3 regions of the Pseudoalteromonas sp. 68 DY56-GL68 genome follow, and region 2 is predicted to be linked to each of the others. Evidence: predicted binding sites of a transcription regulator. Region 2 holds the regulator's gene; each other region holds the start of a gene.
The links. The regulator MetJ, encoded in region 2, represses methionine synthesis genes. The targets are predictions, from matches to a motif close to TAGACGTCTAGACGTCTA.
Positions count from the first base shown of each region.

Region 1: the regulator MetJ is predicted to act here: its motif matches at 1,761-1,778, upstream of metK (methionine adenosyltransferase).
Region 3: the regulator MetJ is predicted to act here: its motif matches at 6,234-6,251, upstream of metE (5-methyltetrahydropteroyltriglutamate--homocysteine S-methyltransferase).

Region 1 covers NZ_JAOCZL010000024.1:281,322-292,166, reverse strand. Annotated here, with positions in the region: gene tkt (transketolase) at 1-1,613, opposite strand, end outside; gene metK (methionine adenosyltransferase) at 1,880-3,031, shown strand; gene NYF15_RS20520 (diacylglycerol kinase) at 3,076-3,480, opposite strand; gene NYF15_RS20515 (START domain-containing protein) at 3,525-4,142, opposite strand; gene NYF15_RS20510 (CYTH and CHAD domain-containing protein) at 4,177-5,697, opposite strand; gene NYF15_RS20505 (TIGR04211 family SH3 domain-containing protein) at 5,911-6,510, shown strand; gene NYF15_RS20500 (hypothetical protein) at 6,600-6,800, opposite strand; gene NYF15_RS20495 (TetR/AcrR family transcriptional regulator) at 6,921-7,448, shown strand; gene NYF15_RS20490 (winged helix-turn-helix transcriptional regulator) at 7,553-8,035, opposite strand; gene putA (bifunctional proline dehydrogenase/L-glutamate gamma-semialdehyde dehydrogenase PutA) at 8,202-10,845, shown strand, end outside.
Region 2 covers NZ_JAOCZL010000022.1:155,889-166,733, reverse strand. Annotated here, with positions in the region: gene priA (primosomal protein N') at 1-1,512, opposite strand, end outside; gene rpmE (50S ribosomal protein L31) at 1,746-1,961, shown strand; gene NYF15_RS17910 (malic enzyme-like NAD(P)-binding protein) at 2,497-3,738, shown strand; gene metJ (met regulon transcriptional regulator MetJ) at 3,828-4,148, opposite strand; gene metB (cystathionine gamma-synthase) at 4,374-5,633, shown strand; gene metL (bifunctional aspartate kinase/homoserine dehydrogenase II) at 5,639-7,984, shown strand; gene NYF15_RS17890 (PBP1A family penicillin-binding protein) at 8,076-10,577, opposite strand; gene NYF15_RS17885 (pilus assembly protein PilM) at 10,710-10,845, shown strand, end outside.
Region 3 covers NZ_JAOCZL010000018.1:85,553-96,397, forward strand. Annotated here, with positions in the region: gene pyrC (dihydroorotase) at 118-1,164, opposite strand; gene NYF15_RS08860 (GGDEF domain-containing protein) at 1,356-3,725, shown strand; gene metE (5-methyltetrahydropteroyltriglutamate--homocysteine S-methyltransferase) at 3,763-6,036, opposite strand; gene NYF15_RS08870 (LysR substrate-binding domain-containing protein) at 6,324-7,211, shown strand; gene NYF15_RS08875 (Nif3-like dinuclear metal center hexameric protein) at 7,298-8,050, opposite strand; gene NYF15_RS08880 (hypothetical protein) at 8,201-8,578, shown strand; gene NYF15_RS08885 (HPP family protein) at 8,609-9,085, opposite strand; gene NYF15_RS08890 (TetR/AcrR family transcriptional regulator) at 9,186-9,728, shown strand; gene NYF15_RS08895 (amidohydrolase family protein) at 9,782-10,845, opposite strand, start outside.

The DNA of each region.
Region 1 (10,845 bases), on a different contig from region 2:
TTCACGTCGCTTAACTGCTGTGCAGTACGCGTTTGTTGCTCAAGGCCTTGGCGAGTGAAAATCAGTGATGTTGGGCCGTCTTTACGCTCAATCGCTTGTTGCCATGCAATCGCAGACTCAACTTGGTCACATGGGCGCCAGTTAACTAGGTTTGGCGTTAAACGCATGCTAGCAATTTGCTCTACCGGTTGGTGCGTCGGACCATCTTCACCTAGACCGATTGAATCGTGCGTATAAACGAAGATGCTTGGCTGCTTCATCAATGCGGCCATACGAACTGCGTTACGTGCATATTCCATAAACATTAAGAATGTAGCACCGTAAGGAATAAAGCCTTTGTGCAGTGCAATACCGTTCATAATTGCCGACATACCAAATTCACGTACACCGTAGAAAATGTAGTTACCACTTGCATCGTTTGCTTCTAAGCCTTTTGAGCCATCCCAAAGTGTTAAGTTAGAACCCGCAAGGTCAGCAGAGCCGCCCATGAATTCTGGTAATAATGGGCCAAATGCGTTTAATGCATTTTGTGATGCTTTACGTGTTGCTGGGTTTGCTGGGTTTGCTTGTAACTCTTCGATATAAGCTTGTGACTTTTCAGCCCAATCAGCTGGTAGCTCACCGTTGGTACGACGTTTAAACTCAGCAGCAAGTTCAGGGTGTGCACTTGCGTAAGCGGCAAACTTTTCGTCCCAGCTTGCTTCTAGTTGCTTACCTTTTTCTTTGCCATCCCACTCGCTGTAAATATCAGCAGGGATTTCAAATGCCTCGCCAGTCCAACCTAAGAACTCACGAGATGCTTTAATTTCATCTTCACCGAGTGGTGCACCATGGCAGTCATGGCTACCTGATTTATTCGGTGAGCCGTAGCCAATCACTGTTTTACAACAAATAAGTGATGGTTTATCGGTGATGCTACGCGCTTCTTCGATAGCGGCGCGAATTGCATCAGGATTGTGCCCATCTACATCGCTAACTACGTGCCAGCCGTATGCTTTGAAGCGCGCTGGTGTGTCATCGCTGAACCAACCTTCTACTTCACCATCAATTGAGATGCCGTTGTCATCCCAAAACGCAACAAGTTTACCTAGGCCTAATGTACCCGCTAATGAACAAGCTTCGTGTGAAATACCTTCCATTAAACAGCCGTCGCCCATAAACGCATAAGTGAAGTGGTCAACAATATCGTGACCTTCACGGTTAAACTGTGCAGCAAGTGCTTTTTCGGCAATCGCCATACCAACCGCATTTGTGATCCCTTGACCTAATGGGCCCGTAGTGGTCTCAATACCTGGTGCATACCCATACTCTGGGTGGCCTGGTGTTTTTGAGTGCATTTGACGGAAGTTTTTAATTTCTTCTAACGGCAGATCATAACCACTTAAATGTAGAAGAGAATAGATCAGCATTGAACCGTGACCATTTGAAAGAATAAATCGATCGCGGTCTGCCCACTCTGGATTCGTTGGGTTGTGCTTTAGATAATCGCGCCATAGTACTTCTGCGATATCTGCCATGCCCATAGGGGCGCCAGGGTGACCAGATTTGGCCTGTTGTACTGCGTCCATTGATAAGACGCGAATAGCATTTGCAAGTTCTTTGCGTGATGGCATGAATTCTCCTACCTTTATGTATTTGCGCTGGTTGTGTGTAAGACACCATTCTTACTTAATGTAAGGGTACAGTGCAATTAAAAATCCGTATTAAATGCACCTATTATTACTGTTTATTAAGAACGAAATGTTATTAGTAATTTTAAATAGACGTCTAGGCGTAAAATTACTATGCAAACATATTTGTTTTAGATAAAATACGCCCCTTAATTTTTTAGCGCTATTACCGACGTATGTGAAGCGCAATATTTGTGAGCAGAAATACAATGGCAAAACATTTATTTACTTCTGAATCAGTTTCTGAAGGTCATCCGGATAAAATCGCGGACCAAATCTCTGACGCGGTTCTAGATGCTATTTTAGAGCAAGATTCTCATGCCCGTGTTGCATGTGAGACTTACGTTAAAACCGGTATGGTGATGGTGGGTGGTGAAATCACTACTAGCGCTTGGGTTGATATCGAAGAAATCACACGTAAAACAGTACGTGAAATCGGTTACACACACTCAGACATGGGATTCGATGCTGACTCGTGTGCAATCCTAAACACAATCGGTAAACAATCTCCAGATATCAACCAAGGTGTTGACCGTGCTCGCCCTGAAGAGCAAGGTGCTGGTGACCAAGGTTTAATGTTTGGTTATGCATGTAACGAAACTGACGTGTTAATGCCTGCACCTATCACGTATTCACACCGTTTAGTTCAGCGCCAGGCTGAAGTTCGTAAAAGCGGTGAGCTTAACTGGTTACGCCCTGATGCAAAATCTCAAGTAACGTTTGCATACGAAAATGGCAAGCCTGTTGGTATTGATGCTGTTGTTCTTTCAACTCAACACTGTGATTCAATCTCACAAAACGACTTAGTTGAAGCGGTAATGGAAACGATCATCAAGCCAGTTCTTCCTGCTGAGCTTATCTCAAGCGCGACTAAGTTTTTCATCAACCCAACTGGCCGTTTCGTAATCGGTGGCCCAATGGGTGACTGTGGTCTGACAGGTCGTAAAATCATCGTTGATACATACGGTGGTATGGCTCGTCACGGTGGTGGTGCTTTCTCTGGTAAAGATCCATCAAAAGTTGACCGCTCAGCTGCATACGCTGCACGTTACGTTGCTAAAAACGTGGTTGCTGCTGGCCTTGCTGACAAGTGTGAGCTACAAGTTTCTTACGCTATCGGTGTTGCAGAGCCAACATCTATCAGCATCGAGACATTTGGCACAGGTAAATTAGAAGAAGCGCGTCTAATCGAATTAGTACGTGAGCACTTCGACCTTCGCCCATATGGCTTAATCCAAATGCTTGACCTTGAGCGTCCTATTTATCAACCGACAGCGGCTTACGGTCACTTCGGTCGTGAAGAGTTCCCTTGGGAGCGCACAGACAAAGCAGATGCACTTCGCGCAGCTGCTGGCCTGTAATAGGTTATATAAGATGAAAAAGCGCCTTCTGGCGCTTTTTTTGTTTAAAACTGCATCATTATCTTTTCATAAATTGCCACAGCCCAAACCAGTAGCAAAATAATCAATGCCAACGTCACTGCCGCTGAGGCCATATCTTTAGCTCGCCCCGACAATACATGGTACTCAATACCGACTCTATCAGTCAGCGCCTCTATTGCTGAGTTGAGTAGCTCAACTATCAACAATAATAAGTAAGGAATAAATAACATCAGCCAATGGCTTAATGATTGGGCAAGCAACACTGATAACGGAAATAATACCAGACCTAAATAGGTTTCAGTGCGAAATGCAGATTCTTCTTTAAATGCAGCTTTAAAGCCTTTGATTGAGCATTTGGTGGCTTTTAAAACACGCCCCACCCCAATACCATTTGGTTTGTTTACCAAGGGAATTTTTGGCTCTTTCATTTTCTTCCTACGACTAAATAGACTAATAACAGGTATTTATGCCTTCAAGAAGCACACTTCCCAGGCACGCTTGGTGTGTTTAGGCGCGTAAACCTATTATAGCTGAGCTCCTTACGTAGTGACTGTAAGGTCTTAAACACACTTTTTAATGATACCTTGTTACTCAACCAATGTGGAATAGAACCCGCAGGGTCTGCATAAGCTTGATGACTAACCAGTAAGTCATTTTGCTGATGTGTTAAGCGCCAAAAAGCGGTTAAATCTTTAATACGCACTACACCATTTACTGCCGGTTTTGCATGGGGCTGACTAATAATTTTAAGCTCAGTTTTGTGCTCACTCAGACGGTGGTAACACGAATAGCTAACCAAATCGCGATCTGAAACAGGCCAAGGCGAATTAAAGTGTGTGTACACAAGCGTTTCAGAAGGGCTTAAACGCTCCATTAAGGTGACACTTTTCACATTTTCGAGCCAATTAGGCGCATCGTCGGTATCGCTCAATAACGCCATAAAGTCATGGGCTTTCGCATTTTTTACCAGCACCGAGGCGCTTATTTCTATAATACCGTTTTGATGCGTTTTGTAAGTGACGCTTATGCCATCTTGCTGTTTGTAAGTTTGCCATTCGGTTGAGTTAGCAAATGCCGATATACTCAACATCGCTAACCCTATCCATAAGCAAACAGGCACAGGCTTACAACCAATATGGATCAGTATTGAAAGACGCGTGACGGCTTTGCTCCATTGCACTGACCAAAAAGTCAGATTTCTGATCTAACCAAGCCTGAATTTTAGCAAGCTCTTGATCATCCTGACCTGCGCATAGCTGTTTTAAATAATCAAGTGTACTAAGCTCATAAATACCGTGGGAGATATCTAACCATGGAATTCGAAACTCATTTCTATCATCAGTATTAAATAGCGCACCCAAGCAGTTACCACTTAATAGTGAATTTTCAAGGCGAGTTCTAAGTGATAAATAGTCTTTATCTGTAAACACTTGCTGCTCAGGAATAAGCTCGTGCATATCGTGCCAGTCTTTGGCAAATAAACGCTTAGCGATTTCAGCAACCGGTTTTTCTGCGGCTTGAAACTCCGCTTGGCCCCATGATTTACGCCACTGTTTTTCAATTAGCCATGTTGTAAGTTGCAACAACAAACGATTGTATCGCTTGCTGTGAAACAGTTCTTGTACATCTTCAATACTTGGCTGTAATTCTTTTAAATCGTTGATGACTTGAGTCAGCTCAGGGGCGCTATTAATCTTTTTGTAATAGGCATGTCGCTTCGAGGTATAGGTTTTTAGCTGTATAGCATTTTCAACCCAAGCAAGCTCACTTAAAAGCCATTTTAGCTCTACTCGTAATGAGTCCGTATCATCTTTACTGACAATATCATCAAATAACCAAAATGCATGACGGATAAGTCGAATACCATCCGTGACTCGCTTTAAGGTTTTTAAGCTTGGTTTAATGAAGTAACACGCTTCATGTTTTTGTACAAAACGAATAGCATAGTTAATGCTTGCCACTAATGCTTGTTCTTGTGTCGCGCCACTGTTTAGCGGTACAAAGCCAATCGATTTACTCGCTTTCAAAGGCGTGTTATCAGCAAGGCGGTAACCACGCGCAGCCTTTGAATAAAGTCCTAAGCGCACATGACTTTCACTGACCAGTTTATCAGCTAAAGCAAATAACTCTTGGCGGCTACCTTCTAATAACTCAATTTCAAGCTCAGAAATAAGCTCAACCTGACCAGAGGCCGCTATTTCCCCTTTATCTAACACCACTTCGATTTTAGCGCCGCTATCGGTTTCAATTAACCACGTGCGACGAATAAAGTTAGTGCTAAAAATAGGGTAAAGGTTATCGGCTATCGCATTAACTTGCATTGCGTGAGGCCAGATTGACGCATCAAAGGCCAATAAATCAGGACGATTACCCTCAAGAGGCAAGTTATATTCAGGGCGTTGATGCAACCCCCCCACCACTTCACCGGCTAACTTAATAGTTTGCTCACAGTCTGTATCGCTGCAGCGTGTACGTAAGCCTATATCAAGTGCACGTAACTCACGACTCGGCGTGTCGTAATAGGCATTTTGTAGGCTGCGTGACGGTTTGTTGGTAACGGTTTTTGCAAATTGGGTAATTAATGCGGGGATCAGTGGAACAACGGCATCTGACACCAAAAACTTCAGTTCTATCTCAGTATCCATTCGCTTTGCGGAGTACATTTAAAATAAATAAGTGGTCAAAATAAACAAAGCAGCTACTTAATGCAAATTTTTTCCTGATTTTTACGATTAAGCTCATACACGGATTACAATATCAGCCTTGCTATTAATAGTTGAAATCCCTACTATCTCTATACATAAAGAAATTATAAATTTAGCCACTTCTCGGCAAGATCACATTAACAAGGTAGATTGATGTTAAAACAGTGTATTTTTGGGTTGCTCCTTGCGGCCACCTCTTTTATTAGCTACGCAGAAGAAGCGCCAAGCAGCAACAACGAAAACACCGCCTACATAGTCGATAACCTGTACACCTTTATGCATTCAGGTCCAAGCAAAAACTACCGTATTTTGGGCTCTGTGGATGCAGGTACACAAGTAGAATTATTATCAGGTGAAGATAATGGCTACTTTAAAATTCGTGATGATAAAGAGCGTGAAGGTTGGGTAGAAGCAAAGTTCATCACTGAAAACGCTGGTATTCATCAACAGTTTCAAGCACTGAATAACGACATGACATTAATGCAAGAGCAGTTACGTCAAGCCGAAATAGAATTACCACAGCTACAAGAGCAAAACCGCTCTCTTAACGAACAAAACCAAGCCCTGACAGCACAAATCGATAAGCTTAAAAATACTATCGAGTCTGAGCGTAATGCTAAACAAGCAGCCAGTGCTAAAGAAAAGCGCCAATTACTTACATATGGCGGCGCAATTGCATTTATCGGCTTATTGTTGGGTATTATTTTAACGATTATGTTGTCTCGCCGTAAACGCTATGACGGCTGGGCTTAGTTCTAAACTTCCCATTTTAGATTAAAAAGAAACCCTGCTTAGCAGGGTTTCTTTTTTTAGACTTAACCACTTTTACTACCAACATTGCTTTAGGGAGATTTTTGCTTAAGTGTATTAAGCACTTCTCGCTTAAGCACTAAAAAGCCCCCTTTATAACCTAAAATAAGTAACAATAACATCAGCCCCCCTGGTACTAGTACGGCAATAAGTAAGGGGCCTAAAATAAAGCTATAAAAGAAAATACCTGGTAAAAATAATACATAGCCAATAAAGCGTTTTAATATGTCCATGGTGCTAACCTTTTATCAATTGAGCGCGCTCATTTTAAACTTGAGCGCGCTCAATTTACAATAGCCTTGATTGAGATTTTTTAAATTTCTGGTTAAATAGCATAAAAATTGGAGTGTGCAGTGACTAAGAAAGAGCAAACAAAACAGCAGATACTAACAGCCTCATGGCAGTTGTTTTCAGAGCAGGGTTATCATCAAACGAGTACGCGAGATATTGCAAAGGCAGCCAATGTTGCCAATGGCACCGTATTTAGTCACTTTGCGACTAAGGTTGCGATACTCAAGTACAGCTTTGAAAATGAACTGACAGACATTCTAAGCGCCGCTGAGAGCTTAGATACCAGTACAACAGCCACAGATAGAATGTACCACTACGCTCGCTTTCTCTATGCTTTTTACTTGGCGAAAAAAGAATTTAGTCGAGAGTTGTTCAAAGAAATTATGTGGCAACAAAATGAACTTGAACCACAACTAAATGCTTTTAAGAAACGCTTGATAAATGATAATGACGCTACCCCTACAGATGCAGATATCATTATTGACCTTTACTTTATGACGCTGATGGAAGGACTCAGTCATGCTGATAGTTCTGTCGATTCAATGCTTGCGACTCTGAAAAGAAAACTCGCTAAAATTAATATCAATTAGGCTGGTAATGGGAAGGCTTATGAGACTCCAACATTCGCTGTTTACTCTTATACTGAAGTCTCTTTTTAAAATACAAAAAAGGAAACCACGTAGGTTTCCTTACATTAAATATCGAATCGAAGCCCTGTGTCCTGTTTAATTTTTTCAATCACCATATAAGTATGATGTGTGCCAACCCCAGGTATATCGACTAAATCCCCTAAGACTTGGCGATATTCGTCCATATCAGAGACACGCACTTTCAATAGATAGTCATATCCTCCTGCAACCATGTCACATTCAACGACCTGAGGAATATTTAAAATATACTCTCTGAAAACTTTAAAAACAGAGGTGTTAGAAGTAACCAAAGACACCTGCACATGCGCTAATAAGCTTTGATTAAGCTTAGCTTCGTTAAGCTTGGCATAGTAGCCTTCAATATAGCCCTCTTGTTCTAATCGTTTAACACGATCAAGACACGGGCTCGGGCTCAAATTAACCTGTTTTGCGAGGTTTACGTTTGAGATTCTGCCATTTTTTTGCAGAGCGTCTAAAATTGCTAAATCAATGCGATCTAACATGCGTAATCGATTCGGGCTGGTCATAACAGAATTTTATGCGGCTAAGTTCAAGGTATGCCCTGTAAATTATCGTAAATTGAAAAATTTAACCAGCATATTCTGCTGGAATTTAATTAGAATGCACGAATTATATCAATGGTAAGAAATGCTTTTTTGGCGTTTCTAGACTCCACATACCAGAGGGTTACATATGCTATTTAATGGCGATTTGACAACTGAGTGTCCAATAAGACAAAAAATCCGTGATTTCTACCGTATTGACGAAAATGCGGTTATTGATCATATCTTACCGCTGGCTGAAGTAGGCGTAAAAGCACGAAGCCGTGCATGGGAACGTGCCCGTCAAATGGTTTTAAATATCCGTCGCGATCAAGATGGTCAAAGCGGTGTTGACGCACTGTTAAACGAATTCTCACTTTCGACAGAAGAAGGTGTGGTTCTAATGTGTTTAGCTGAAGCACTTTTACGTGTACCAGACAAAGCGACTCAAGACTCACTTATTCGTGACAAACTAGCAAAAGGTGATTGGAGCTCGCATTTAGGTAGCAGCGATTCTTTATTTGTGAACGCATCATCTTGGGGCCTACTAGTAACCGGTAAAATGGTTAACTACAGCGACAAATCGAAAGAACAGCAATTTGGTGTACTTAAGAAAACCATTGGCCGTCTAGGTGAACCCGTTATTCGTAAATCTGTGAACTTCGCGATGAAGATCATGGGTAAGCAGTTCGTAATGGGTCGTACCATTGACGAAGCGATTGAGCGAGCTGCTGATAAAGAACAAAAAGGCTACGTATATTCGTACGATATGCTAGGTGAAGGCGCACGCACTATGAAAGATGCAGAGCGTTACTTCCAAAGCTACATGACTGCTATCCACGCAATTGGTAAAGCAGCAAATGGCCGTGGCCCTATCAAAAGCCCAGGTATCTCTGTGAAAATTTCTGCAATACACCCACGTTATGAGTTCACTCATCGCGAACGTGTGATGGCAGAAATCGTACCTAAGCTAAAAGAACTTGCACTTGCTGCGAAAAGCTACGACATCGGCTTCACTGTTGATGCTGAAGAAGCTGACCGTTTAGATATTTCATTAGATATTATCGAAGCCGTATTCAGCGATGATGAACTAGGTAACTGGAATGGCTTTGGTTTAGCTGTGCAAGCATACCAAAAGCGCGCTATTTTTGTAGTTGAATGGGTTGCTGACCTTGCGCGCCGCGTGGGCCGTAAGTTAATGGTTCGCCTCGTAAAAGGTGCTTATTGGGATACCGAAATCAAAACCACTCAGCAAGATGGTTTAGACCACTTCCCTGTGTTCACACGTAAAGCAACAACAGACGTATCTTACAAAGCATGTGCTATCAAACTACTAGAAGCCCGCGATGTACTTTACCCGCAATTTGCAACACACAATGCTTACACTGCGGCAACGATTTTAGAAGTTGCTAAAGGTGACCACGATGGATTTGAATTCCAGCGTCTGCATGGCATGGGTGAGTCTTTGTTTGACCAAATTGTTGAACAAGAAAAAATTCAGTGTCGTGTATACGCACCGGTAGGCCAACACGAAGACTTACTTGCGTACTTAGTGCGTCGTTTATTAGAAAACGGTGCTAACTCATCATTCGTTAACGCAATTGTTGATACCTCTAAGCCGGTTGAGTCATTACTGCCAGATCCAGTTGAAACTTTGCAAGGTTTACGCAACAAGTTCAATACACAAATTAATATGCCAATTGATTTGTACGGTGACGAACGTGCAAACTCAAAAGGGATGGATTTAACTGATATTAATGTTATTACTCCATTCAAAAAGAACTTAGATGCATGGTTTGAAGAACACCGAATTGAATTAAGCGATGTACCTGAAGGTTCATTGCCAGTGAAAAACCCGGCAAACCACAAAGAAGTTATTGGTCATGTGAAACTTCAAACATCAGAAGATATGACATCACTTCTAGAAAATGCAGAAAAAGCATTTGAGTCATGGTCACAAACACCTGTAAAAGAACGTGCAAACCTGCTTCGCCGTGTTGCTGACATTTTAGAGCGTCACCACGATGAGCTAGTTGCTATTTGTATTAAAGAAGCGGGTAAAGTTGCACAAGATGGTATTGATGAAGTACGCGAAGCCGTTGACTTCTGTCGTTACTACGCTGCACGTGCAGAAGAATTATCACAAGACGAGCGCTTTGAAGCCCGTGGTGTGATCTTATGTATCAGCCCATGGAACTTCCCACTGGCTATCTTCTTAGGTCAAGTTGCTGCTGCTATCGTGACTGGTAACACGGTTATTGCAAAACCAGCTGAGCAAACAAGTTTAATCGCTCTTCGTACGATTGAACTGATGCTTTCTGTCGGCTTACCTGAGCACGTAGTGCAACCTGTTATTGCCCGTGGTAGCGAAGTAGGTAAAACAATTGTACCTGACGAGCGTATTCAAGCGGTTATGTTTACAGGTTCAACTGAAACAGGCACATTAATCTCACAAACACTGGCTGCACGTAACGATATCCAAGTACCGTTAATTGCAGAAACAGGTGGTCAAAACTGTATGATCGTTGACTCAACAGCGCTTCCTGAGCAAGTGGTTGATGATGTGATCAGTTCAGGTTTCCAAAGTGCTGGCCAACGTTGTTCTGCGCTACGTGTATTGTTTATTCAAGAAGACGTTGCTGATGGCATTATTGAGATGATCAAAGGTGCGTTAAAAGAGCTTCATGTTGGTGACCCTTCGCTACTTTCAACCGATATCGGTCCTGTTATCGATGAAAAAGCGTTAAAGAACTTAAATGAACACGTTGAGTATCTTAAAGGCAATGCAACACTTC
Region 2 (10,845 bases):
GGGAATATCAGGAAAGGTTTGCGTTAAAAACTCTTCGATTTGCTCAGTGCCTTTACCGTTTGGGAAGATCTGTGTGCTGCCACAATCAGGGCACTGATGAGGCACGCTATGCTGTTCACCACAGTGGTGACAAATCATTTGGCCAATGGCTTTATGAAACGTTGAGCTAGTACTGCAACGTGAGCACTCACTTAGCCAGCCGCATTCATGGCATATAAGTGTAGGTGAAAAACCACGGCGATTTAAAAATACCATTACTTGCTTGCCACGCTCTAAATGCTGGCGCATATAAGCAAGACTGGCATGAGCGATACCGGCTTGTTCTGGCTGGCCTTTCATATCCAATAGTTGAAACTGATTATCGGTGCTGGTTTGTGCTCGCTGTGTTAGACTAAGTAGCTGATATTTATTAGTAATCGCCTTATGCAAGGTTTCTAAGGCAGGTGTCGCGCTGCCGAGTACCAGTGGAATATTATGTTGAAAGGCTCTGTAAGCGGCAAGATCTCGAGCATGGTAGCGTAGTGTATCTTGCTGTTTAAATGAGCTGTCATGCTCTTCATCAACAATGATCATGCCTAGTGATGAAAAAGGTAAAAATATACTCGAACGTGTGCCGATAACTATCGCACAACTGCCTTTTTCACAAAAGCGCCATGTTTGTAGGCGCTCGTTATCAGTGAGTGCCGAATGCCATAGCATAATGGGCGTATCTGGAAAGCGACGACGAAAACGATTGACGGTTTGTGGTGTTAAACCTATTTCAGGAACCAAAACCAAAGCTTGTTGGCCTTTTTTTAATACTTCTTCAAGGCACTGTAAGTAAACTTCTGTTTTGCCGCTGCCAGTCACCCCTTCGAGTAAAAAGCTTGCAAATCCATGCGCTTGGTTAATGGTAGTACAAGCGACAGCTTGTTCTTTATTAAGAGTCGGTTTTTTGCCCACTGTGGGTGCGTGTTGCTGCCATTGATTGTCATGCTCAATAAATTGTTTGATTAGCGCTTTCTCAAGTAGGCTATCAATTGTTTTCTTATTAAAACCGAGCGCTTTTAATTCGGTTAACGATGACTTACCCGACTGCGCAAGTTGTTTTAATAAGTTGAGTTGCGTTTTCGCTCGTAAAGAGGGGAGCTTTGCCCCTTTTTCGGTCAACTCAACCATATTAATGCTGGTTTTATCAGGGCATTCACCTTGCCTTAATGCTGCGGGCAGTGCGGTATGTATGGTCTCACCCAAAGGATAGCAGTAGTAGCGAGCTGTAAACTTTAATAGCTCTAAATGACGTTTGGATAAAATAGGGGCTTCGTCAATCACCTCTATGATGGCTTTTATCTTCTCTTTAGGGATATCAGTACTTGTTTTCGTGGCAAGTATGACTGCTACTTTTTTTTGTGGACCGAATGGCACAAGAACACGCATGCCCGGCTGTAATTCAGTGTTATGCAACAGCGGTTCAACTTTATAATCGAAGGTACGCGGTAAAGGGACTTTTATGGCAACTTCTACAAAGTGCATGGTGGCTCAACGAAAACAAGAACAGACAGATAATGTACTAAAAATAGTCGTAAAAACCTACCAACAAATGCTAAACCAAGCGCCGTCTGTTTATTTTTTTAGCGAAAGATGCATTTAAAGCTTGTCGCAGAGCGTATTGGCCTATAAAATACGCGGCCTATTAATTGTATTAACGACGTATGGTGCCAGACTACGGGTTTGGAGAGCGATGCGGCCTTAACTAGAGGTTCCCTATGAAAGAAGGTATTCACCCTAAGTACGAAGCTATCACTGCAACTTGTTCATGTGGTAACAAATTCGAAACTAGCTCTACTTTATGTAAAGACATCCACTTAGACGTATGTTCTGAGTGTCACCCGTTTTACACTGGTAAGCAAAAGATTTTAGACACTGGCGGCCGTGTTGATCGTTTCAACAAGCGCTTCGGTGCACTTAGCAGCAAGAAGTAATATCTGCTGTTTTGTTAAAAAAAGCACCTTAGGGTGCTTTTTTTATACCTGATATTTATAAAGCATGATGTTAGACGTTATGCTGAACCTGCAATTTTCACTCACTTCCTATATAACTATTTTTGCTTGTTATGCTCATTATGTCGCTAATTTTGCAGACAAAGTGCAATCCCTTCGCTATATTCTTAGATGTATAAATGATTCTAAAAGTTATAAAAAGTAATAAATTTAAATAACTTTGTAAGTAAATGCTGGTAATGTCGTCGAAATGGTTGTTTGGAACTAATTTCGGCTATTTGCAGTGTTCGTGCATATAAAATACAAAAACAGGTGCTTAAAAGGTCATAAATAGGTGGATTTTTATGTCTGATTAATCGCAACTATGCACAGAAGTTGTGGGTAAATCCTTTAAAATTAAGCGATATAGCATATAACAGGATAGACCTGATAATACTTGGAATTTTTATACATTACAGGTATCGTACTGATGCAAGCTCTCTCACTTTTTAACTTTTTTGCAGGATACTATCGCGTTATGTCAGATTTCCGTGAACAAGCATTACATTACCACGCTCACCCCGTTCCAGGTAAAATTAGTGTTGAATTAACCAAGCCGGCCGAAACGGTTAACGATCTCGCTTTAGCTTATAGCCCAGGTGTGGCTGAACCGGTTCGTGAAATCGCTGCTGACCCAGCAAATGCTTACAAATATACTGGTAAAGGTAACATGGTTGCGGTGATTTCAAACGGTACCGCAATTTTAGGTTTAGGTAACCTAGGCCCTCTTGCATCAAAACCTGTTATGGAAGGTAAAGCCTTACTATTCAAACGTTTTGCCGGCCTTGATTCAATTGATATTGAAGTAAAACATCGCACTACAGAAGATTTCATCAATACGGTTGCAAACATCGCTGATACGTTTGGCGGCATCAACCTAGAAGATATTAAAGCACCAGAGTGTTTTGAAATTGAAAAAGCGCTTATCGAGCGCTGCGATATTCCAGTTTTCCACGATGACCAACATGGTACAGCTATTGTTACTGCTGCCGGTATGCTTAATGCCCTTGAAGTACAAGGCAAAGATATCGAAGATGCCATTATCGTATGTTTAGGTGCAGGTGCAGCTGCTGTTGCTTGTATGGAGCTGTTAATTAAGTGTGGTGCATTACGTGAGCATATCTATATGCTTGACCGTAAAGGTGTGATCCATACTCGCCGCGATGATTTAAACGAATATAAGCAGTTATTTGCTAACAACACTGATAAACGTACATTACAAGACGTTATTGCTGATGCGGATGTCTTTGTAGGTGTATCTGGGCCAGATCTATTGACGGCGGATGACTTAAAGCTAATGGCAGACAAACCAGTTGTGTTTGCGTGTTCAAACCCAGACCCTGAGATTGCTCCAGAAGTTGCACACAGTGCGCGCAATGATTTAATTATGGCAACGGGTCGTTCAGATTTTCCTAACCAAGTAAATAACGTGCTTTGTTTCCCGTTTATTTTCCGCGGTGCGCTTGATGTGCGTGCAACGGCAATTAATGATGAAATGAAAATTGCAGCTGTACATGCTATTCGTGGTATTGCCAAAGAGCCAGTACCAAGCGAAGTATTAAAAGCGGCTGGCGTTGAATCACTTGAGTTTGGTGCCGAGTACATTATTCCTAAGCCAATGGACCCGCGTTTATTACCACGTATCGCACGTGCTGTTGCAGAAGCGGCAGTTGAATCGGGCGTTGCGCAAATTGAAATGCCAGAAGATTACATGCGTTAAGTTTAATTAAGCGAACTAGTTTAACGCGAATAAAAAACTCAGCCTTTGCTGAGTTTTTTATGCTTATGAATCGGCGTTTATCCGATGGCTTATTCAGAATCAAGTACAGGGATATCTAATCCCATTTCTAGCATGATCTTTTTAACTTCTTCAGGGACTTTTTCAGGGTTGTCTTTGCGTAAGTCGTCATCATTTGGTAATGGCTGACCTGTAAAAGCATGTAAAAAGGCTTCGCATAGAAGTTCACTGTTTGTCGCGTGTCTCAGATTATTGATCTGACGACGTGTGCGTTCATCTGTTAATACTTTTAGTACATTGAGCGGAATTGATACGGTAATTTTTTTAACTTGTTCTGATTTTTTACCGTGTTCTGCGTATGGGTGAATGTATTCACCGTTCCATTTAGCCATAAGTTATTTCGTTGCCTCGGTTATAAGTAGCTTACGCCTTTTTCACAGCGCAAAGATGCGGAAATTTTATCTCTTTAAAAAAGATAGTCAAATACTAGTTATTTAGCCATCTAGTAGTGTAAATGTATAAACTTCCATGTGTAAGTCACAAATGCTTTGACTTCTTATAATTGATCATCTAACCTTTTAGACGTCTAAACATCCAATCAATGAGTAGGTGATGAAATGAGTGAAAAAAATAAAGCGACGATAGCTGTTCGTCATGGTATCGAAGCTGATAAACATCATGGTGCTGTCGTTCCACCTATCTATTTATCAACCACCTATTCATTTGCTGATTTTGATACTAAACGTCAATATGACTACGGACGCAGTGGTAATCCAAATCGAGATATCTTAGCTGAAACATTGGCTGAACTTGAAGGTGGTGCAAAAGGTATTATTACTGCAACAGGTATGTCAGCTGTGCATTTAGCGACGCAGCTATTAAACAGTGACGACACGTTAGTGATCCCACATGACTGTTATGGCGGTAGTTACCGTTTGTTCACGTCATTAGAAAAACGTGGTTTATTAAAACTAAAAGTTTTGGATTTAACTAAAGCTGAGAATCACCAAGAAATTTTAGCAATCAAACCAAAGCTTATCTGGATAGAGACACCCAGTAATCCAATTTTGCGTTTAACTGATATAAAAGCAATCACTTCGGTTGCTAAGCAATGTGGAGCCTTAGTTGCTGCAGATAATACGTTCTTATCACCAGCACTACAAAATCCAATTCAGTTTGGTGTAGATATCGTCGTACATTCAACAACTAAGTATATAAATGGTCACTCCGATGTAGTGGGTGGTGCAGTGATTGCTGCAACACAAGAGCTTGGTGATGAACTCGCTTGGTGGGCAAATAACATCGGTATCACAGGAGCACCATTTGACAGTTATTTAACCCTTCGTGGTTTACGAACATTAAATGTGCGTTTAAAACAACATCAAGAAAATGCGTTTGCAATCGCTCAGTATTTAGAAAATTCGCCTTTTGTTAGTCAGGTTTATTACCCAGGTCTTGCTTCTCACCCTCAGCATGAGCTCGCTAAAGCGCAGCAACGTGGCTTTGGTGGCATGGTGAGCTTTGATATTAAAGGTGATATTGACGACGCTGCTGCGTTTTTAACAAGCTTAAAAGAGTTTAGTCTTGCAGAGTCATTAGGTGGAGTTGAGAGTCTTATTTGTCATCCCGTAACAATGACTCATGCTGGCATGGAACCTAAAGCACGCCTTGAGGCAGGTGTGGGCGATACACTCATTCGTATTTCTGTCGGTATTGAAGATATTAACGACTTAATTGCTGATCTTGAACGTGTTTTCAATCAAGTTAAGCCTGGCGAAGGCTTACAAGCGAGCCAACCTAAAGGCGCTCAAGTACAGTCAACTAGTCAGCAAAATACATCGTTTAAGTTAACGCCTGCACATACGGCATTGTGGTAGAAGAAATGGTTAATATTGTTCATAAATTTGGTGGTTCGAGCCTAAGCTCGGCCGAGCGGTATCAAGCAGTTGCGAACATTGTGTTGGCGAACACTGAGCAAGGCGATTGTGTTGTTGTATCAGCCTCTGGGAAAACGACAGACACACTTGTAAAGCTCTGGCAGAGCTATCAACAAAATGATAATCAAGCTGTGAGTGATATTTTATTGCTTATTGATAATAATCAGCGTGCACTAATCGAGCAGCTATTAGTGTCGCAGAGTAAGCAGCATGCATTAGCTAAACTAAAAGATGAATTAGCATCACTGACAGAGTTAATTGCCCAGCAACAATTACAAGAAGCACCTTTACTTGCTCATGGTGAAGTTTGGTCTGCTCGGTTACTTGCAGCTTATTTAAATCAACTCGGTTTAGAATCTAAAGATGTTGATGCAAGACAACTCTTTACTTTGCATGATGGTCAATTGTTACATCAAAAAAACCAGCAAAGTTGCAGTGAGTTAATCAGCCAAAACCAGATCAATGTTGTAACAGGCTTCATTGCCGCTGATTGCCAAGGCAATACCGTAACGCTAGGGCGAAATGGCAGTGACTACAGTGCCACATTACTGGCTAGTTATACCTTTGCAAAGCAGGTATCAATTTGGACTGATACACAAGGTGTATTTAGTACAGATCCTCGCAAAGTTAAAAATGCTGTTAAATATAACAAGGTATGCCGTGAACAAGCGAATTTATTAGCCCGCTTAGGTAACCCTGTATTGCATGCTAAGACATTGTCGCCGCTAAAAGGTAGCGACATTAAACTCGTTGTAAGAAGCAGCTTTGACTGTGAGGCAAGCCCAACAGAGGTTGTAAAAGAGGGGTACAGTAAAGCTAAACGTTTTATTACGACCCTCGATAACATTGACTTACTTCGTGTTGATAAATTAAGTAGTGGCGAAGTGGGTGAGTTGAGCCAGTTGATTCAGCATAGCCTGCATCACTTTGTGAAAGCCGGCGATACGTATCTATTAGTGCCAGGCTCGTGTACACATCAAGTTGTAAGTTACCTTGCAGGGCGTGCCAATATTGTTGAGTCAAATTTAAGTGGTTGTGCGGTGGTAGCGCCAAGTAGTGATATTAGCTCACTCGCAGAGCAAACAACGGCGTTATTAAAAGAGCAAAGTATCAACACACGCTTTGTACAGCAAGATGAAAACTACGTGTTAGTTTTAAAAGACCAAGCGATTGATAGTGACGTGTTGACCTTACTACACGACAAGTTAATTAATAAAGGCCAAGAGTTGGCTGTGATTGTTGCTGGGCTGGGTAATGTGGGAGAGGTATTCCTGACACAACTACAAGCGCAGCTAAAACGCCTTTCAGAGCACTATGAAGTGAAAGTGGTCGCTTTACTTCGCTCTAAGCAAATGCTGTTTAGTGCTAGTGGTTTAAACACTGAGATGTGGCAAGAGCAGTGGCAAAATGAAGCGCAAAACTACGAAAAAGAAGAGCTACTAACACGTATTAGTGAACTTGATTATGAGCACAAAGTGATCGTAGATATCACAGCTAGTGAAGCGTTTAGCCTCTTATACCCTGATTTTGTTGAGCTTAACTGCCACCTGATCAGTGCTAATAAATATGCTGGTACTGCAGCTAATAGTTGGTATCAAAACTTACGCACTAATTTAGCTGAGCGTAATTTATTATGGCGTTATAACACCAGTGTTGGTGCAGGTTTGCCTATCAACTTTGCACTTGCGGATCTGCAAAACAGTGGTGATAAAATTAACCGTATTGAAGGCGTTTTTTCGGGTACTCTATCGTGGTTATGCAGCAGTTATGATGGCAGCGTGCCGTTTTCTGATTTAGTCCTACAAGCGCAGCAAATGGGTTATACAGAGCCTGATCCTCGTGAAGATTTATCGGGTCGAGATATGCAACGTAAGCTGCTTATTTTAGCACGTGATCTCGGTCTTGATTTAGAGCTTGATGATATCGCTTTAACTCCATTAATGCCTGAAGAGTTGGCTGCGGGTAGCTGGCAAGATTTCTTAGCAAATAAACATTTACTTGATGAATTTATGACGGCAAAAGCTGAACAAGCACAAGTCGAAAATAAACTTGTTCGCTATACCGGTGCGATTACCATTACTAATGGTAAAGTGAAGGCTGAAGTTGGCCTAGTTAATGTCGCAAAAGACGATGTGCTGGCAAGCCTTAAGCCCGGTGACAATATCTTTGTTATTAACTCACAGTGGTATACCGATAACGCTTTGGTAATCCAAGGCCCTGGTGCAGGAAAAGAAGTGACTGCGGCAGGCGTTCATTCTGATTTGTATTGGTTGGTAAACAACCTAAAATAAACCTTGTTTATCGTGTAAAAAAGCCGTCAAATGAAGTGACCCCCAGTTGGACATTCCAATTACTGGGGGTCTTTTTATTACACTCAATTAGCTAAAATAGCTCTTCTTCTGTTGAAAGATTTTCTTCGAATATATCCGTTGGCTGATCGAGTACATATTTTGTAGGTGCTGTGCCCTTAATAAAGTACTCAAAGCGGCTGGTATAATCATTTTTATGACTAAGCAAGCCCGTTGCTAAGTCAATACGAACAGACACCAGTCCTTCAGGTAACTCAATAGGTGCCTCAGGCATGCCATCGAGCGCGACACGCATAAAATCAACCCAAGCTGGTTGAGCCGTTTTAGCACCTGATTCTGCACCAGATATTTGTGATTTATCTAGATTATTATTGTAGGTTGAACGGCCGAGTGGGTTGCCAGGGTTATCGAAGCCAACCCACACTGAGGTCATCACGTTACGGTTAAAGCCACTAAACCAAGTATCAACAGAGTCATTGGTTGTACCGGTTTTACCCGAAAGATCACGGCGCTCAAGTGCTTGAGCTCGCCAGCCTGTACCACTCCAGCCCGTTTTGTGGGTCCAACTACCGCCACCCCAAACTGCGCTATGCATCGCTTGTGAAATTAAGAAAGCATTTTGCTTTGAAATGATACGCGGTGCACAACGCGGCGCAGTATCCGATTGTACTGAATTTACCTGGTCACTGTCGGCTGTATAACTAGTAAATGATGCTGGCTCAGGCGTGTCACACGCAAGCTCTGGCTGTGTTTTAAATATCGTATTGCCAGAAGAGTCCTGTATTTCAGTAATAAAATACGGGGTGATAAGGTGTCCACCATTTGCAAAGCTACTCATCCCTCTTGCCAGTTCAAGCGGTGTGATTGAAGCACTACCTAATGCAAGGGATTCACTGCGATTAATATCGCTATTCAAAAAGCCAAATTTAAGTAGGTGGTCTGCGGTGCGTTGTAAGCCAACACCGCGTAGTAATCTTACAGAGATCACGTTTTTAGATTGTGCAAGGGCGCGGCGGATACGAATAGGACCGTTATACACAGCAGGGCTGTTTTTTGGACGCCATGCAACACCTTGACTTTTATCCCACTGATTTATTGGCGCATCATTTAAAATAGATGCCAATGTGTAACCATTTTCTAGTGCCGCAGAATAGATAAACGGTTTAATATTTGAACCCACTTGACGCTTTGCTTGAACAGCACGGTTGTATTGACTTTGCTCAAAGCTGTAGCCCCCAACGATAGCCTTAATACGGCCATCTTGTGGGTCGAGCGATACGAGGGCACTTGATGCCTCTGGTATTTGGCTCAAAATATAGCTGTCATCAGCGTTTTTACGAAGCCATATCTGTGCACCAGCTGTGAGGATTTCAGCAGCTGTTTTTGGCGGAAAGCTCTGTCTATAGCGGGTGATATATTTACGCGCCCATTTTAAGCCATCCCATTCAACCGTTACCTGTTCACCATTTTTAAGCAATACTTGAATTGATTGTTCTGCAACTTGTGTAACGACACCCGTTAATAGTGGACCAAACTCTTTGACGTCTTTTAGCTTTTCTAAAATCGCGTCTTTATTAAGTGGACTTTCTGTTTCACTATCCCATAGTTGAGCTGTTGCACCTCGAAAGCCATGGCGCATATCATAGGCATGGAGGTTATTGACTAAAGCATCTTGTGCGGCTTGTTGTATCTCAGAGTCGATACTTGTAAATACCCTAAAGCCAGTATTGTAAGCGCGTTCATGACCAAAACGCGCGACCATTTCTGCACGTACCATTTCAGAAATATAGGGCGCGTATACATCAATTTCAGCGCCGTGAAACTTAGCCGTGATTGGTGCGCTGGTTGCTTCATCATACTGTGCTTGTGTAATGTATTTTTCTGTATACATACGACCAAGCACTACGTTTCGGCGTGCTTTAGCACGTACAGGGTTTCTGATAGGGTTTAAAGCAGAAGGGGCTTTTGGTAAGCCTGCAATCATCGCCATTTGCGCAAGGGTTAACTCGTTTAGGTCTTTGCCATAATAAACTTGAGCGGCGGCACCGATACCAAAAGCGCGATTTCCAAGCTCAATTTTATTTAAGTACAGCTCAAGAATTTCATCTTTACTAAGAATACTTTCAATATGCAGGGCGATAAAGATCTCTTTGACCTTACGAATATACGCTTTCTCTCGAGTTAAGAAAAAGTTACGAGCTAACTGCATAGTTATAGTGCTTGCGCCTTGTTTCTTTTCACCTGTGGAAATGAGTACAATGGCAGAACGAACAATACCAATAGGATCAATTCCTATATGTTCGTAAAAACGGTTGTCTTCAGTTGCTAAGATCGCATCAATGAGTGGTTGTGGTATTTGATCTATCGTGACGGGAATACGTCGTTTTTCACCAAATTGATTAATCAATAAGCCGTCCCGAGAAAAAACCTGCATAGGTGTCTGTAACTGAACGTCTTTTAATACCTGAACGCTAGGAATGTCAGGTTTAACGTAATAGTATAGACCGACTAAAGTAATAAGGCCTAAAAACGAGCAGATGATAATAAATTGTAAAGTTCTCTTTAATAAAATCACTTATATTTTCCCTAAATAGACTCCCAATTAGAATCGGAGACTGCTAGTATATATTGATTAAAAAATGAATAATATTTTTTCAGATAAAAATTATAACTTGTTTATTATTAAAACAAAGGCCAAGTTGCAAACATGTTAAGTCAGCTATTTAAAAAGCCTTCATCTATGATGGTAGGGATCGACATTGGATCGCATTGTATCAAAGCGGTGTTGTTGCAGAAAACAGACGCAGGTTTGCGACTTGAGGCTTTAGCGATAGAACCTATGC
Region 3 (10,845 bases), on a different contig from region 2:
TATTTTGAGGTCAACTGCCACAGCAAAAAAATATGACGATAGTATTTATAAGCAATTAAAATATAATGAAAAAGCCCACTAAAAAAAGTGGGCTTTTTGGTTGATTGCTATATAGGCTTATTTAACTTGCCAATCCATTTGTGCTTCAGCCTTGATTGGAACCACTTTTGAATCGCCTAGCTTGTAGCTTGCAGGCACCGTCCAGCTTTCTCTTACTAGCGTGATAGTGTCTTGATTTCGCTCCATGCCATAAAAATCAGGACCAAAATGACTCGCGAAGCCCTCAAGCTTGTCCAAAGCGCCCGCTTCTTCAAACGCTTCAGCATATAATTCAATCGCAGCGTGGGCAGTATACGCACCAGCACAACCACACGCCGCTTCTTTTTTGTCTTTATAATGCGGCGCAGAGTCTGTGCCTAAAAAGAATTTTTTACTTCCGCTTGTAGCAGCTTCAATTAGCGCCTGCTGATGAGTATTTCGCTTTAAAATTGGTAAGCAATAGTAATGTGGGCGGATACCACCGGCTAACATATGATTACGGTTATAAAGCAAATGATGCGCTGTAATTGTTGCAGCTACATTCTCAGAGGCCTTGTTAACAAACTCGACAGCATCCTTTGTAGTGATATGCTCAAGAACAATTTTAAGTGTTGGAAAGTCATTAACTACATCGGCTAACACTGTTTCTAGAAATACTTTCTCGCGGTCAAAAATATCAATTGATGAATCAGTGACTTCGCCATGTACAAGTAACAACATACCCACTTCTTGCATTGCCTCAAGCACTGGGTAAATATTTTTAATTGACGTCACACCTGAATCTGAGTTTGTTGTCGCGCCTGCAGGGTATAATTTAGCCGCAACAATTTTACCTGTTGCTTTGGCTTTTTTAATTTCTTCAGGCGTTGTTTTATCAGTTAGGTAAAGCACCATTAGGGGCTCAAAATTACCTTGCGGGCCAGCGGCTTTAATTCGCTCATAGTAAGATAATGCGCTTTCTGTACATGTAGCCGGTGGAACAAGATTAGGCATAATGATCGCACGCCCCATATAACGGCTTGCATCACGAACAGTGTCGGTGAGTTGATCACCATCACGTAAATGAATGTGCCAATCGTCTGGGCGAGTGATTGTTAAAGTTTGCATCGAATTTAAATCTGACATTGCTGGTTTCCACGGCTAAAGTTAGAGGGATAGCGTAAACTATAGGCAAATAACCTCGCTTATTTACCCAAGTTCATATTCAGGTGACTAGTTTACACCAGTTAAAGTTTTTTTTGAAAATAACTTTGTGGATATATAAATAGTAGGTTAAGTTAATAAATTAACAGCTAATTTGAGTCAGTTTTCTTTTTATGTCTAAAAGGTTAGATACCGCATTTGCACTTGAGGTCAAAACAGACCAACTACGTATAATAAATCAGTTTTCATCGTCATTGATGCAGCTAGATACGCTAGAAGAATTACTCGATTATGTAACATCTCAGGTTGTAAACCGCCTTGGTTTTATTGAATGTGTTATCTATTTAGCTGATGACGAAACACGTACATTAAAAGAAGTTGCTTCACTGGGAACTGCGAGTTCTTCAGATACCTACCATATAGACAGAACTGAAATCAACTTTGACCAAGGGATCACCGGTTATGTTGCATCATCAGGACTCCCTCTGATGGTTGGCGATGTCACTCAAGATAGTCGTTATATAGCGGATGCCCGCCCTGCTCTTTCTGAGTTATGTGTGCCCCTTGTTTATAAAGAAAAGGTCTTAGGGGTGATTGATTGCGAGCACCCACAAAAACATTATTATACAGATGCACACTTAGAGGTGCTCTCAACGGTTGCTCATTTACTGAGTGCGAAGATAAATCAAGTTCGCACCGTTGAAAATTTACAGCAAACTGTAAAGCAATTAAATGATGCTCAAAAGCTTGAAAACAGTATGTTGCAAATTGCAAACTTAACCTATCAATCAAGCGAACTAGACAGCTTTTTTGAATCGCTTCACAGTATTATTACCTCTTTACTGCGAGCTGATAACTTCTTTATCGGTTTGTATGATAAACAACTAGATGTACTTGATTTAGTCTATATTATTGAAGAAGGTGTTCGTTCAAACGCACACAAAAAGATTTCCAAAGAATTACTCAAGGACACCGCTTCGTATTATCTTTTAACGATAGACCAGTCTCTATTATTTAATAAAGAAGAGTTTGAAAAACATATAAAAGCAGGCCATTTTAAGATGGTTGGTAGGCAAGCAGAATCTTGGCTCGGTGTGCCTTTTAAAGTAAATGAACGTATCAGTGGTGTAATTGCAGTTCAAAGCTACAGTAAACATTACCATTACAGTGAACATGATCGTGCTCTTCTCACGTATGTAAGCCGGCAGATAAGTATGGCAATTGACCGTCAGCTTTCGCGCCAAGAACTGGAACATAAAGCACTGCACGACGAACTCACAGGCCTGGCAAACCGCTCATTACTTATCGAGCGAGTTAAACACGGGATTTTACGCTTAGCTCGCTCTGATGAAAAAAGCCAACATGCCCTACTTTATTTAGACTTCGATCGCTTTAAGAGTATTAACGATTCGCTCGGCCATGAGGTTGGCGATCATTTTTTAGTAAAAATTTGTGAGCTAATACAAGGAACGATTAGAAATACAGATACATTCGCGCGCTTGGGCGGTGACGAATTTGCTATTTTTATGGAAAACATTACTGACAAACAACAAATTGATGATGCACTTGCACGTATCCAATTGGCACTTGCAGAGCCTCTCAATATCGATGGTCACCTATTGCAAGCTTCAACGAGTATCGGTGTTGCATTTTGTACGACTGAAAAAGACAAGGCTTATAAGTTACTGCAACATGCTGATGCAGCTATGTATGAAGCAAAATCTTCAGGTCGCGGACAAGTCAAATTTTTCAATAACACAATGCGCAAGAAATTAAAGTCACATGCAGATATTGAAAATGACCTACAACATGGCATCGAGCATAACGACTTTGAACTTTACTACCAGCCTATTTTTACTATTCAAAGTAATGAAGTTGTTGGTTTTGAAGCGCTTGTTAGATGGCATCACCCTAGCAAAGGTTTAGTGGCCCCTAATGATTTTATTCCGATTGCTGAGGACACAGGGCAGATCATTAATCTTGATTTGCACTTATTAGAACTTGCCGCAAAGCAGATATTCGCTTGGCATAAACAAGGAACACCTTTTTTACGTGTCACTGTCAATGTGTCATCTAGGCATTTTGCCAGCCTCGACTTTGTGAGTCAGATACATGACTTATATAAAAAGTATCAATTACCGCTGGGCTCTTTATGTTTAGAAATAACAGAGTCAGGCTTAATTGGTAACCTAGAGTTGGCAACAAAAATAATAGAAGGCCTTGCTCCGCTTGAAGTCAAACTATGTTTAGATGATTTTGGTACAGGTTACTCTGCACTTGGTTATTTACATCAACTACCCATTCATATTTTAAAAATTGATAAAAGCTTTATTGATCATTTAAGGAAAGAGCATAACCCACTTGTTGACGCTATTCTTTCCTTAGCCCAATCATTAAAGCTGGATGTAGTCGCAGAGGGAATTGAAACAGAGCAACAATTAAACATTTTAAAACAAACACAATGTAAGTTTGGCCAAGGCTTTTTAAAGGCCAAACCTATGCCAGCCAGTGAAGCTGAAAAAATAATTCTAAATGGTCTTTAAAGCCTAAGAGTCACTTAGGCTTAGTATGTTTATGAGGTTAGCCTAACTCTCGGCGTAACTCTTTAGCGGCAGTAACCATATTTTGTAATGCTAAGCGTGTTTCTTCCCAACCGCGGGTTTTTAGACCGCAGTCAGGGTTGACCCAGAGCCTCTCTACTGGTACTTTTTTAGCCGCTTTATGAATTAAGTTTTTAATCCAAGCAATATCGGGGATATTTGGGCTGTGAATATCATATACCCCAGGCCCGATATCATTCGGATAGTCAAAATCCTCAAATGCTTTTAATAGCTCCATATTTGAACGAGATGTTTCTATCGTGATGACATCTGCATCCATGTCTGCAATACCCGCGATGATGTCGTTAAACTCCGCATAACACATATGAGTATGAATTTGTGTTTCATCTGCCACTTTCGATGCACAAACACGAAACGCATAAGCAGCCCAATCCAAGTACGATTGCCAGTCACTTGATTTTAATGGCATACCCTCTCTAAAAGCGGGCTCATCGATTTGAATTATCTTTATACCAGCTTGCTCTAAATCGACAACCTCATCACGAAGCGCTAATGCTATTTGCTTAGCAATAGTAGGTTTATCTAAATCATCACGGATAAATGACCAAAATAGAATAGTCACTGGGCCAGTTAGCATTCCTTTCATTTTTTTCGTTGTTAGAGATTGTGCATAACGCGTCCATTCAACTGTCATAGATTGCTCTCTCGACACATCGCCCCAAATAATCGGGGGTTTTACACAACGCGTGCCATAACTTTGTACCCAACCAAATTGGGTGAATGCAAAGCCTTGCAAAAACTCCGCAAAGTACTCAACCATATCGTTACGCTCTGCCTCACCATGCACCAAAACATCGAGCTGTAACGCCTCTTGCTCTTCAACAGCATAGCGAATTTCTGCTTCCATCTGCTGACGATACTCAGCAGCAGGCAAAACCCCCGCTTTAAATTCTTTACGTGCTTTACGTATCGATTGAGTTTGCGGGAAAGATCCTATCGTGGTGGTCGGTAGTAAAGGTAGCAGAAGTGCGCTTTGCTGTTTGGCTATTCGAGCTGAGAATGGACTAGACCGTTTAGCATCTTTGTTAGTTAATGTACTCAGACGGTTTTGTACATCTTGATTATTAACTCTTGCTGATATTAAACGTTTCTTAACTGGCTCACTGTAATCGCACAGCAACTGTGTTTGCCCTGTGTTAAGCGCATTACGCAATAGTTGTAACTCTTCGCCCTTTTGTTTGGCAAAAGCAAGCCACGATTTTATTTCACTATCTAATTGCTGCTCTTGATCTAAATCGACAGGTGTATGAAGCAACGAACAAGATGGTGCAAGCCACAGGTTATCGCCTCTTTTTTTAGCTAACGCGTGTAATACAGAATACTTCTGCGTTAAATCACTGCGCCATATATTACGACCGTCAATAATACCCAGTGAAAGTACCTGCTGTTGTGTTATTAAGGTATCAAGCTTTGATATATCGTTATTTCCTGCAACACAATCAAAATGCACACCGTCTACAGGGTAATTAGCTATATCGGCAAAATAATCATCTACCGAGTCAAAATAACTGGCAAGTAGTAACTTAACACCTTGTCCTGAAAGCGTCGCAAAACTTGTTTTAAGTGCCTTTTGCTGGCCATCGTTTAATTCTAAAGCAAGAACTGGTTCATCTATTTGAACCCACTCAACACCCAGCTTTGCAAGCTTAGCTAATACCTGTCGATAGACAGGTAAAAGTCTTTCGAGTAATGATAACGTATCAAACGACTTTCCAGCAGGCTTAGCCAAATGTAAATAAGTCACAGGACCAACCAACACAGGCTTCACCTTGTGGCCTAATTGATGAGCTTCTTGCACATGCTCAAATAGTTCAGTCCAAGTCAGTTCGAATGTTTGATCTTCCGATAACTCAGGAACAATATAGTGATAATTTGTATTAAACCATTTTGTCATCTCACTTGCCGCACATTGACATCCAGTAGGCGCTTGCCCTCTAGCAATTCTAAAAAGTGTATCTAAGTCAACGTTACCTTCCTCACTATGATGGCGCTTTGGAATTGCTCCCACCAAAAGTGATGTATTCAAAACATGATCATACCAAGCAAAGTCACCTACAGGCAGTAAGTCAATACCGGCATTAGCTTGTAGTGCCCAGTTTTCTTCTCGAATAGACTTACCTCGTTCGAGTAATACCTGTTGGTTTATTTTTCCTGCCCAATAAGATTCTATTGCGAACTTTAACTCACGTTTCTTTCCTATTCGAGGAAAGCCTAAATTATGTAATTGTGCCATATCCATTCCATTTAGCTGTTTAGATGTCTAAAACATTAGCGATGAGATAAACCTAATTCAACTGATGCTTTCTCAGTTTCAACTTGAGGTAATTTCATGGATTTAAAAAACTATTTAAATAAAAAACAAATGACAACGCTGTCAATTTAAGTAATAAAAGTATATTGTAAATATGAGGTAAAATTCCTCTGAAACTTTAGACGTCTAGACGTTGAAAAAACATAATTGTAGGCGTACTATGTCTGTAATCTGAGTTTGACTCACATTTTTCATGAGATTTTTTAAAGATGATCGATATTAAACACTTAAAAACCATAGCAACCCTTAAAGAAACAGGATCTTTGGTCAATACAGCCCGAGAGTTGTTTTTAACTCAATCGGCTTTATCGCATCAAATTAAAGATCTTGAGAATAAGTTAGACTGCCAACTTTTCGAGCGTAAAACTCAGCCCGTACGCTTTACCCCACAAGGTATGCTGTTACTGGAGTTAGCAAACGAAGTTTTACCACGTGTTGAAGCAACAAAATGTCGTTTAAAAGAAAGCCTTAATCAACCAATTTCAAACCTGCGTTTAAGTGTCGAATGCCATGCTTGCTTTCACTGGTTATTACCGACGATAAAAGAGTTCAACAACTTTTGGCCAGATATTAAAGTCGATTATGAAAGAGGCTTTAGTTATGATGCTATTCCTGATTTGATGAATGATGAATTGGACTTAGTACTCACATCTGATATCCGTGAGCCAGACAAATTAGAGTATGCGCACTTATTTGATTTTAAGTTAAAACTGATTGTTTCGCCTGATCATGAACTGGCTAAAAAAGCCTATGTCACCGCACTGGACTTAAAAAACGAAACGATAATTTCTTACCCCATCCCACGTGAACGCCAAGATATCTTTAAACATTTTATTCAAAATGCACGATTTGATGGCACGCTGAAAACGGTTGACCAAGGCTTATTGATATTCCAATTAGTGAGCGCAGGTATGGGGGTTGCGGCTTTGCCGGATTGGTTAGTGACCCCTTATGAAAGCCAAGGGCTCATTAAATCCATTCCGTTAGGTGCATTAGGGTTAACACGCCCGATGTATTTAGCAATGAAAAAAAATATGAAAGATAACCCTGTTTATCGTCACTTTTTAAATACGTGTAAACAAAATAACGGCCGTTAATAAAAGCCCCCTTACTGGTTTAGTCCATTTTACCAGTGAAATATGCGCCACTGGTTTGATGCAGGGGCGCAGAAGTCTCCATAGAGTCAGACTGGATTATCGATATCAATAAAGGTGACATCAAAACCATGCTGCTCAGCTAATAGCTCACCCAGCGCTTTAATGCCGTAACGCTCTGTCGCGTGGTGACCTGCTGCAAAAAAATCGATACCTTGTTCACGTGAGCTGTGAATAGTTTGTTCAGATGCTTCACCTGTCAAATAAGCGTCAATATCCTGCGAGGCAGCTAAATCAATATACCCTTGTCCACCACCCGTACACCAAGCAATAGTGTCGATTTTCTCTTCTCTAACTAAGCTTGTTAACGGTGCGCGATTGAGTACTTGGGTTATTTTGTCGGCAAATTCTTCAGCAGTTAATGGTGTTTTTAAACGTCCTTTTACTGGCACACTATTTGGACCGGATTCAAGCCCTCCAGTGAACTCAATATCGAGTAACTTTGCCAATTGTGCGTTATTACCAATGTCAGGGTGTATATCTAGCGGTAAATGATAGCCGTATAAATTAATATCATTGTTTAAAAGCGCTGCAATACGGCGCTTTTTCATCCCCGTAATTGGCTGCGACTCTCCTTTCCAGAAATAGCCATGGTGCACCAAAATCGTATCTGCATTTTCTGCAATAGCGGCATCAATCAATGCTTGGCTAGCTGTGACACCCGTTACTATTTTTTTTACTACGCTCGAACCTTCAACTTGTAAACCATTGGGGCAAAAATCAGCGATTGAGTCAGGTTTAAGAATATCGTTTAGTAATTGAGTAAATTGTTTGCGTTGCATATAAAAATCGTTCTCCAACCCTCTATTTTGTGCAAATTTTGGCGGTTATGAGCGAAAAATGGAAGGAAAATCGCAAAAAATTGAAAAGTAAGCTAAAAATAGGTATAAATAAATATTCTTAATCTGTGTTTACAACGTATAGGGTCTCTGATGAGCAAACTAGACAAAACAGAAGTGTTAAATGCCTTCGAAGCAGCATACGAAGCAGCGAATGGTAAGAAACCTGAAATTACTACAAAACCTGGTTGGTATAGCATCGATGGTGGCAAAAACTTGCGCCTAGCCGATGTTGCAGCGCTGACTGAAGAGCTTACTTCTGGTAAAACAGCTGAGCCTAAGGCAGAAGAAGCACCAAAAGCCCCAGCGAAAAAAACCAAAACTAAAACCGCTGAGCCAGCTAAAACAGCAAAAAAAGCATCGTTCACAGTTGTTAAAGCAAACGATGATGGTTACAAAGCTGAAGAGCTATGGATTGTTAACCTAGCTGAAAAAGACCACGATTGTCGTTTACCGCGTGGTGTTGTGTAATCAAATTACACTTAGCAATTTTAAAAACCGCTACTCGTTAGCGGTTTTTTTATATCCTTCCAGCAGGATATTTAATAGCCATTGACTAAAATAACCAAATAACACAATAAAAACAGTGCCAATCAATACAGGCATCACTAAAAAATCCCAACTTTGCAAAGATTGTATAATCAAAATTGGGTTTGCGCCTGCCGCTGGATGTATTGTGTCTGTCAGCATCATGAGACTGATTGCCAGCCCTGTGGCGATAGCAATTTCAACAGGCCCTACACCGACATAATTTACAAATACAACACCGATTAATGCAGTCAAAAGATGCCCACCGATAACATTCTTCGCTTTCGCAAGCGGACTGTGTGGCACACCAAATACCAACACGGCAGTTGCACCAAACGGTGCCATCAACCAAATACCGTAATTTCCTAATTGCTGTAAATAGGCCAACACAAAAATTGCCATACAAGCAAACACACCTGCGATAGCCGCTCTACTCACTTTATTTTCCATAACGCCTCCCAAAAGTAGACCGAGTTGTCTACCCGACAAATAGTAGACAACTCGGTCTACTTCTGTCAAGATATTATTAGTCACCAATTGAGAGCTTGTTATGGATAAACGAACACATATTATTTTGAACGCCCTGTCACTTTTTTATCAAAAAGGCATTCATAGTGTGGGAATCAACGAGATTATTAGTGTCGCGGGTGTCGCTAAAAAAACCATGTACCACCATTTCGCAAGTAAAGATGAACTACTACTAGCGTGCCTTAATGAGCGACATAGCCGGTTTTTAAATTGGTTAACGCAAGCCACCAGCAAGCAAACAACTATTGAAGAATTTAAAGTCGCTTTGATCAGCTGCCATGAAGCTTGGTTTAACTCTGAGGTGACTGAGTTAGGTGATTTTAATGGCTGTTTATTTATTAACACTGCTGCTGAATTTGCTGATCCTGCAAGTCCAATTAATCAAGCCTGCAAAGAGCATAAAATGGCGGTACAGCAGTTAATAAAACAGCGTTTATCAAACTGTAACAACATGGATAGTTCTCAGCTGAACTCACAGAGCCATTATTTGATGACGCTTGTAGAGGGCATGATCTGCCAAGCAAAGCTAGTTGGAATTAAACAGTTTCCTCATTTAAAACAATAAGTAAATTATAAAAAGCGGCACTATGGCCGCTTTCAGTTTAGATTTTCGCTATGTTAGATTTTTTCAAAATATAACTTTTCGCGTTTTTTCTCACCCACTTCGTTCATGGTTGCAGCATCAAATAAACGACCATTAATCATGGTGTAATCGATTTTATCTGTATCACGAATATTCGTTAGTGGGTTACCGTCAATAACGATTAAATCGGCAAGCTTACCCGCCTCAAGTGAACCGATATTTTTATCAAGGCCAATGTATTTAGCAGGATCTAAGGTTGCTGCACGAATTGCTTCAAGTGGTGTCATACCACCTTGCGCAAACATCCAAATTTCCCAATGTGCGGCTAAACCTTCACGTTGGCCGTGAGCACCTAGGTTCACTAAAACACCTAAGTCTTGCAGCTCTTTTGCAACACGGGCGTTGTTAAAGTGGTTATAGTGATGATCGGGCGCCTTAACACGACGCATTGAGCGAGGTAAAAGCTGGTTCTTTGGTACAAACTTACTCAAGCGTGGGTGATTCCACACATCTGTCTTGTCGTACCAATAATTTTCACCCCAAATACCACCGTATGCGACACCCAGTGTCGGTGTGTAACCTACATCACTTTGTGACCAAAGCTGGCGAATATCATCATAGATATTGGCAACAGGAATTGAGTGCTCAATACCCGTATGACCATCAACCACCATGGTTAAGTTGTGCTGCAGTAATGAACCGCCCTCTGGCACAACCATCATTTCAAGTTCACGACCTGCTTCAATGACTTGCTGACGCTGTTCACGACGAGGTTGGTTATATGATTTAACACTAAACGCGCCCACTTTCTTTAAGCGCTCAAGGTGGAATTTGGCATCTTCTAACGAATCAATATGCGACGTGTAACCAGGCATATTCGCACCATATAAAATAGTACCCGTTGAGAAAATACGAGGGCCGACAATCATGCCTGCTTTTTGCATTTCGCTTGCAGCAAAAATCTCAGTGGTGTCGTTTGATGGATCGTGAATCGTTGTCACACCTAACGCTAAGCCTGCTAAGTTCTTCCAGTTTTGCTGTGGAATGATCTCATCGCTACCTTGCGAGCCGTGCGCATGCGCATCAACAATCCCAGGCA